DNA from 2 places in the Dysgonomonas sp. genome. Region 2 is predicted to be linked to the other one. Evidence: riboswitches for the same ligand, from Rfam matches in the RefSeq annotation. Region 2 holds a riboswitch; the other holds the start of a gene.
The links. Region 2 has a riboswitch for cobalamin ahead of PKC55_RS02275 (cysteine-rich CWC family protein). Riboswitches for the same ligand answer to the same signal wherever they lie in the genome.
Positions count from the first base shown of each region.

Region 1: linked by a shared signal. The riboswitch ahead of PKC55_RS02880 (TonB-dependent receptor plug domain-containing protein) and the one ahead of PKC55_RS02275 (cysteine-rich CWC family protein) in region 2 are both predicted to bind cobalamin.

Region 1 is NZ_DAOKYH010000001.1:681,692-686,128, reverse strand. Features, by position in the region: gene PKC55_RS02885 (NHL repeat-containing protein) at 1-318, opposite strand, end outside; gene PKC55_RS02880 (TonB-dependent receptor plug domain-containing protein) at 331-2,322, opposite strand; cobalamin riboswitch at 2,416-2,597, opposite strand; gene PKC55_RS02875 (RluA family pseudouridine synthase) at 2,811-3,752, shown strand; gene PKC55_RS02870 (helix-turn-helix domain-containing protein) at 3,765-4,319, shown strand; gene PKC55_RS02865 (AMP-binding protein) at 4,362-4,437, shown strand, end outside.
Region 2 is NZ_DAOKYH010000001.1:532,844-537,280, reverse strand. Features, by position in the region: gene ppc (phosphoenolpyruvate carboxylase) at 1-27, opposite strand, end outside; gene PKC55_RS02280 (phosphoenolpyruvate carboxykinase) at 182-1,915, opposite strand; gene PKC55_RS02275 (cysteine-rich CWC family protein) at 2,171-2,386, opposite strand; cobalamin riboswitch at 2,574-2,777, opposite strand; gene hslR (Hsp15 family ribosome-associated heat shock protein) at 2,891-3,310, opposite strand; gene pth (aminoacyl-tRNA hydrolase) at 3,419-3,982, opposite strand; gene PKC55_RS02260 (50S ribosomal protein L25/general stress protein Ctc) at 3,999-4,437, opposite strand, start outside.

The sequences.
Region 1 (4,437 bases), 150 kb from region 2:
TACTGCTATATAAGTTCTATCTCCGTAGGTTATTATATCTTGTCCAGTATCTCCCAGTCCTTTACTATTTATTGATTCGAAGACATTGTAAGTAACCTTTCCTGTTTCATAGTCGTAATAAGCAATATTTGCGTTATTACTTCCGCTTTTTCCACTATTTAATATGTATGATCCTGTTCCTGCCAAAGGTGGCTCAACAATAGGTGGTTCAACAACAGGTGGTTCAACAACAGGATAGCCTTCGTCATCACTACATGATGCGAATCCTAAAACTAATGCTACAAAGAGAAATGCGTAAAAAATCTTATTTATTTTCATATGAATAAATATTTAAAAATTATAATTAGCTGATATTGTAAAAGATCGTCCCGGCATAGGATAATATTGTACAATTTGATAATTCTTGTTTGTCAGATTAATTAAATTGAGTTGGAGGCGTAAGCTATTATTATTTAATATAAAAGACTTATTTAGTGAAATACTATGATCTGTATATGATTCTATCTCATTTTTGGGTATATTCTGATCAAGAGCGTAACGTTTGCCTGATATAATAACAGTATATGCAAAATTTAACAAAGGGTTTTCTAAACTTACCGATGCCGAACCATAATGACGCGGTGTGTAAGGGATTTGATCTTTATAGTTTTTACTATTTTTATCTGTTACATCTATAACTCTCTGATAACTATAATTGCCTGTGATATTTAATGATATTTGGGATGTTAACAATGTATGAAGACGGAGATTCAGATCCACTCCGGTCATATCGACCTTTCCATAATTACGCATCTTAAAAATGTTCATTGTAGGAAAAGGCACAATTTTATCATCTACTTTATTTTTGTAACCATCTAAAGATATACTCATAAAGTCAATAGTCTCAGATATTTTTTTTGTCCAAGTCAATCCCACATTGTATTGTGTTGCATATTCCGGTTTCAGATTTATATTGCCCATACGTATGTAATACATATCATCAAAAGTTGGCACTCTAAATATCTTTTTATAAGACCCACGAAATCTTAAATTAGCTTCTTCGAAAGGTAAGTATGATACACTTATAGATGGTGTTACCTTTTTCTTATCTTTAGGGGAGTCTCCCGTCAGAACGCTTTCGTCAACATATGTAGCTAAAAGGCTTCCGGTTACGGTTAGATATTTATTAGTAAATTGAGCAGCCAAAGCTGTGAGTGATGAAATTCTCTTCGGCTTGTCCACATCTTCAAAATTACTATTCAACTTATTCTGAAATATATCTTCAAATAAACTTATGGATAGATATTTTAGAGGCTTGTACATCATACCTACAGATGCATAGTATTCATACTGAGTGATGCGGTCTTCTTGTTTGTTTTCTGCTGTATTATTGGTTATTGACAAATATTTATAATGGTTGCGACTGAATTTTAATTGCCCTTTTATACTTATTTTATCATTAACTCTATTTTTGTAATATAGTTGGGAGAACAAATCCTTGTTCCATACTCTTTCGTCATTATCGTCTCTGTAGAAAATTACAGAACCCGGCAGACCTCTTTCCGAATCATAATAATTTACTTTAAATTTCAGCTCGCCGGCTTTGCCCATATTCCCATAGAGGTTTAATTCTGTACGCCAGATATCAACATCAGAATTCCTCCGCTTACGCTCTTCGGTTTGATCCGCATTTTTAAATGTGAATTTATATCTTCCATCTGCTCTTTCCCATCCTGTATTTAACGAAAGAGAGAATTTCTTATTCAGTCGGTGTGCATAATAGACAGTAGGATTGAAAAGCCCATAAGAACCAGCTTTAACTTGTATATTTCCATTATATGATTTATTCTTAAAGGCAGGGTTTGATGTTATTACCTCTAATAAGCCGGCTGATGCATATGATCGTGCTGCCTGAAATATATCATCAGACTGACCAATAGAGAGAGTTATCATAGAAACATTATCCAATGAAAAACGACTGATATCGATCTGTCCGGATTGAACATTACTCATCGTAACACCATCATAACTAACTGCAGTATGTTGAGCCCCCATCCCCCTTATAGAAACAGTTTTCATGCCTCCAATACCTCCATAATCTTTTACTGTAACTCCCGAAAAACGGCGGACAGCATCTGATACGGACAGTATTCCTATTCGTTCAATCTCTGTATTATCAATAACTTGAAGTGGAGTTGTAGATCGTGAGACAGATGGTTTGATCTGTGCAGAAATTTCTATCTCTGACAGTTTCTTTGCATTGAGACTATCATTAATCTGAGCCTGCATATGCATACAGCCTACTACAAATAAAAATATAAGGGAAAATAAAAAAGTCCTCATCTTCACAAATTATTCAATAAAATGCTTTCGATAAGAACAAAGAAAAGACTATATAATCTTGACACTGTTTCTTAAGCTCTATTCCTCGAAAGCTGTCCGAACTATTACTTTGCAGGTCTTCTGACTTACTCCAACTTGTACAGCCTTCCCATTTTGAATAACAGTGGCTATGTTGCACAAGCTTTACAGAGCTTACAGCAGCGGGTCTGTTCAGGATTTTCACCTGATTCCCTTTCAATTCGTTAACAAACGAAACAAAGTGCTGCAAAGGTAAGGATAAATTATATTGAAAGACAAAATATAAATGTTAATTCCGCTAGCATGCTTCATGCGAAAGATATTATCCTGTGTTTTATGACTCTATGCATTAAAGTTCTCCAACCTTAAGCAGCCATGATTTAAATTAATATTTGTAAATCGACATCTAATGTTGTGTTTATCTTAAAAGAAAAACGCTTACCTTTGTTTCATATTCATATATAAATGAAATGAGGAATACAACCAGAGATAAAGTATTGCAGGAAATAAAAGTTGATCAACCGGCTCAATTGCTAGATTTCCTTGTCCAAAAAGAAGTGCGTAAAAGTCGCAACGCAGTTAAATCGCTTCTTGCACATAAACAAATCAAAGTAAACGGAAAGCTTATCACTCAATTCGATTTCGAACTGAAGGCAAAAGATAAGGTCTCTGTTATGAAATACGATCAGTCTCGAAAAGAAAAAAGATTGAAGGGATTAAAGATTGTATTTGAAGACGACGACTTACTTGTCATCGAAAAAGAAGCAGGATTTTTATCTGTAGCTACAGATAAGGAAAAGTCACGCACTGTATATAACTCTCTGAATGAATACGTAAAGAAAAAAGATAAAAAAGCACGTGTTTATGTTCTGCATCGCCTCGACAGAGAAGTTTCGGGACTAATGATCTTTGCGAAAGACATGGAGCTACAGGATATTTTTCAGAAAAACTGGGACAACCTTGTACCTAAGTATTCATACATGGCAATTGTAGAAGGACGCCCGAATCCTAAAAATGGAACTGTAACATCGTGGCTTACCGAAAACAAGAATTTTGTAATGATGTCCTCCCTTATCGATAACGGAGGACTGAAATCTGTTACACATTACAAGACACAAAAATCGAAAGGCGGCTATTCACTATTGGATTTTGACCTTGAAACACGACGCAAAAATCAAGTAAGAGTACACATGCAACAGATCGGACATCCGATTGTTGGCGATAAGAAATATGGTGCTTCAAATAATCCGATCAAAAGAATCGCCCTTCATGCCGGGGGACTAATTTTGAAACATCCAAGAACAGGGGAATTGCTTGAATTTAAAGCCGGCATCCCTAAAGCAATGCAAATACTAATATCCGAAACACAAAAAGAAAGAAAGGATAAGCCCGAAAAAGAGGAATCAATTTAATACATTTTAGGTATGAATGAAGATATTAAGCAGATAGGTCAGCGTCTGAAAGGTCTCCGTGAGGCTTTGGATATGACGACCGAAGAGTTCGCTTCATCATGTGGTATAGATCCTGTGGTATACCTCGAATATGAAGAAGGGAGAAAAGATTTGACTATCAGTACACTGAAAAACATTGCATCGAAACATAATATAGATGTTTCTGTACTGATGTTTGCTGACGAACCTCGCATGAGCAGCTATTTTTTGACGCGCAAGGGAAAAGGTTTAGCTGTGAAGCGTGTTTCAGATTACAGTTATCAGACGCTAGCCGGTGGATTTAACAATCGAAAGGCCGATGTGTTTGAAGTTACGGTAGAACCCAAGCAAGATAGTGTAAGGATACATCATAGCACACATACCGGGCAAGAGTTTAACCTTATCCTTGAAGGACGGATGCTTTTACAAATAAATGGGAAAGATTTGATATTGGAAGAAGGTGATAGCATCTACTTCGATTCAAGCCTGCCGCATGGAATGAAAGCTCTGGACGGAAAACGAGTGAAGTTTATTGCTGTTGTGCTTTAAGCTGGTATTTTCATTTACTAAAAGATTAATCACCATTATATAATGTTGGAAAAATTTGTAAAACAAATTCATTTTACTTCAACTGAAGATTTTGCAAAGCATTATCACGTTGAGATTC
Region 2 (4,437 bases):
ATTGTCGTGCATCAAGGATTGTTGCATATTGTTCATAGGTTTATTCTAATTATTAGTTGTATTTTTCTCCGTTATAATATTTAACGCCATACATTATCAAAAGTTTAAGTAAGCGTTGAGTAGTCAGGCAAATTTTATCGAAGAAAGAGACGAGCTAATACTTAACTCATCTCTACTCCACTTAATCATTATTTATCATTGTAAACAACTCTTCTGCTGCCAATTGAGGTCCATCCTTAGTATGCCCGTCAATAGCAAGCGAGGTGTATATCTCTCCTATTTTTACACCGTTGTTATTCATATCATTAAAGAATTCTTTGATCAGCTTGCCTGCAAGCTTCTTTTCTTGTACAGGACCAAAAGGATTGGCAAAATAAGATGTAACCAAACCATTTTCAGTCGTAGTTCCTTTTGCTTTGCGAGCTCCGGCTTCGAATATTTTAATCGCTTCGTCGAGATTATCAAAAAACTCAATCTTCTGCGCAGATTCAGTATAGTTATTCGCATACAAGATATAATCTACTTTATATCCTTTAGAGATAACATCGTATGTTGCGGCAGGAATCGTAATGCGAGCATTTATTTTGTCAGGATTAGAATAGATACCTCTCTCTAACTGCTGGAACGCATACATAGGGTCAAGGTCATCGATACGGACAAATGCTCCGATTTCGGTTCCATACCCCTTAATCGTACCATCTTCTTCTTTTTTGAGGTAACCCATATCATCAAATACGATACGCATATGACGTATATATTTCTCGTTAAGCGTACGGAAAGCTTCCAAACTTTCAGATTTTCCGGCACCACTGTCTCCTATAATAACGATATTGGCTTCTGTACCATTCTTGAGTAATATGTTTACCATAGCTCCGTGTAGCGGCAATCGCCCTTGCTCCATTTGCTTCACGTTATGAAGTGTAAGAAGCATTTTTTTCATATAGCCAAAATAGTCGATATCGTCGCAATGATTAGCGTAACCGATAAGAATATCATTTTTCTTATCCTTATAGTAGAAAGTACGTTTCTCTTCTATTCCATCAGGATATCCGAACACGTATATTATATCCGGTTTTTTACCGATATATTCACTGGCTTTAGCTAGTTCAAAAAGATTGGATAATGCAAATCCGTGAACCATATAGTCCTTGTGGAAATAAACAAAGGTCAGCATATTCCCTACTTTAGCAGGAAATAAGAACCAGTCATCTTCATTCAGAATAATATTTTCTACCGGATTTGTTGTATGTTCTTGAAAAATGCCGTCGCGTGTATTTCTTTTTGTATATGAAATAAACGGAGGCTTAAACATAACAGAAGTAATGAACGGAATAGAAGTCAACCCATTGTATTCTATTGGGCAATTCCAAGTAATGTCACTAAGAGTTAACCCTGCATTTGCACCTGCCGTAAGCTGGCGATATACAAGATGCTGATACCCCATTACGGTTTCCTGGATGCGGCGATAAATGGAAAGTACCAACTCATTGAACAATTCGTTGGCATGCAAAAAACGCACACTTTGCAACCCGCTGCTGATGGAATTGTTATGCACTATAGTATAACGTTCCATTCTACGCCAGAAGCCATAGAGAAGCTCTATAAGTTCTATAAATAAATCTTTATCGTTGAAGAAGATAGCATACTTATTATGTACATTTTGCACCTCATCGGGATTACATACAGTAAGTAGCTTAAATGCTTCTATCAATGTTTTTTGAAATTCTTCGTCAGTCTTGAATTCTTTGATATAATAATCGTAGATAATGACATCATTCTTTTTCAATCTTTGTATAAAAGCTTCAATAACCCGATGAAAACCGTAACTATTTAATATTTTTTGCCTCGTGTCGCAAAACTTAAGAGTGAAGTTGATAATCGCCTTTCCTTCGCCTAAAGTAAACTCTTGTAACATGTTTAATTTTATTTATTATAGTTATTATTTCTATCCGGTTCGATATCGATTTGCAATCTCCTATCTCCATTTGTGACAGGAGATTGCAAACTTCAATACTTGATTTGAAAACATTCAAATTGCGTTGTTTTCCAACATCAAATTTAAGGAAACTTACCTATACAATTAAACGAATTAAAGACTAAATTTATAATAAATTGTAAATTAAAAATAAGTTTTTGCTATTACCTTGTATTGGTGTTGCTTATAAATACTTTATTTTTTGTCTTTTATGAATTTAGGATTAACATCAAAGGCAAAAAAGTAAGTATTTGTTTCGCTTAAACACTTAGGACAAAGGCAGTCACTATAGTTATCTTTTATATAATCGCGTACCCCTGAAACTAAAGAAACTCTACGGCAGCTACACAATTCTACGCGGTCTTCTCTACAGCTGAAAGCGGCCGAACATCTTTGACATATCTTTTTCATTGTTGTAAGTTTTTATTGTTATTGAATATATAATAAGATCAGGAGAAGGTTTATTTAAAATATACAATCTCATTTGCAGATACCGAAATATAACATTGCAAGAGATGATAGTATAAATACTTCAACCAAAATCATTTTTTTATAATCAGAGAAAAATCTCTTGAGCTTTCTATCTTTTTTCGCGAAAGATGAAATTTATTTTTTGGCAGGTCTTCTGACTTACTTCCGTTTTATACGACCTTCCCGTTTATGAAAAACAGTGGCTTTGAGGATTTGTATAAACGTTTAGCGAAGCTTACAGCAGCGCGACTGTTCAGGATTTACACCTGATTCCCTTTTCATTATATATCCAAGACTTCGAATATATAACACCAATATGGTAACAAAGATATAGAATTATAAATAAGAACAAATATAAATAAGAAAGTTTTTGATGGTATAATGAATTACTATTTCATAAGAGTGTGTTCTGCAAGGAATAAGTTTCGAACTATAATTTGTGCTCTAATCTTCTAAATCCCAATCATCAAAGAAAGAGTAATCTTCTGTAAACTGATCCAATTCACGACGATCTTTTTTTGTTGGTCGCCCTGTTCCTCTAGCTCTATCTACAAAACCGCTCACCTTAGACATTTCTAATATTTCAAGTTGAGATGCAGATGTCACATCTTTCATAAATTCGGGCACAAGCTTGGCTCCCATTCTGTTTTCCGAAAGGTTGAGGACTTCAAAGGAATAAGTAACCGGAGGACGTCGCACTTCTATCACATCACCTACCTTAATTGATCGAGAGGGTTTTATAGTAACTCCTTTGATCGAGATACGTCCTTTTTTACATGCTTCTATTGCTATAGAACGAGTTTTGAAAAGACGAACAGCCCACAGCCATTTGTCTATACGTACTTCGTTTTTAGGTTCTTTCATAATAAAATCAGAATTTTGCCAATATGTCCGCAAACAAGACCGGCTTCACATCATTTATCAAAGTTATATATTAGATACAAAAGATATTCGTTTCTAACTTCTTTGGTTTTATTTATTATTGTATTGGTTCATGGTATTGTTGATACCTGCCAGACAAAAGCTTTTGATTATTTCGCCACAGGTCTCCAGTTTCACAGGAAGCTCTTTTTCCTCTTCGTCACTGAAATTATCGAGCACATAGCCAACTTGACCACCCCGAGAAAATTCGTTACCTATACCAAACCGTAAGCGGGCATAATCTTGTGTTCCTAGTACAGATTGTATATTACCCAGTCCGTTATGTCCGGCACTACTGCCTTTTCCTTTGAGGCGTAAAGAACCAAAAGGCAAAGCAAGATCATCTACAACTACCAAAAGATTCTCAATCGGTATCTTTTCTTGGTTTAGCCAATAACGAACAGCATTTCCGCTAAGATTCATAAAAGTAGATGGCTTTAGCAGAATAAGAGTACGTCCTTTGACCTTTAGTTCAGACACAAAGCCATAACGCCTGTCAGCAAAAACAATATTGGACGCTTTAGCTAAAGCGTCCAATACTCTGAATCCTATATTGTGGCGGGTATATTCGTATTCTCTACCAATATTACCGAGGCCGGCAATCAAGTATTTCATTCAATATATCCTATTATTAGCCGTTTTTAGCAGCAAGACCTCTTGCAGCACGAGTCAATTGAACGCGACAAACAACGGCATTTTTAGCATTTAACAGTTCAAGTCCTTCGAAGTGTAGTTCACCTACCTGGATAGATTTTCCAAGAGCAAGGCTTGTTACGTCAACGTGTACTTTCTCAGGGATCTTATCGTAAAGAGCTTTTACTTTAATCTTACGCAAGTCAAGCGAAAGTTTACCCCCTGCTTTTACACCTTCTGCAAGTCCGTCCAAAATAACAGGAACGTCCATTACAATTGGTTTGCCTTCAAATACATGAAGGAAGTCAAGGTGCAAGATAGCATCTGTTACCGGGTGTACCTGTACATCTTTCAATATAGCTTTATAGCTGTCTTTTCCTATTGTTAGGTTTACAAGGAAAATCTCAGGAGTATAAACAAGTTTGCGAACATCGCTG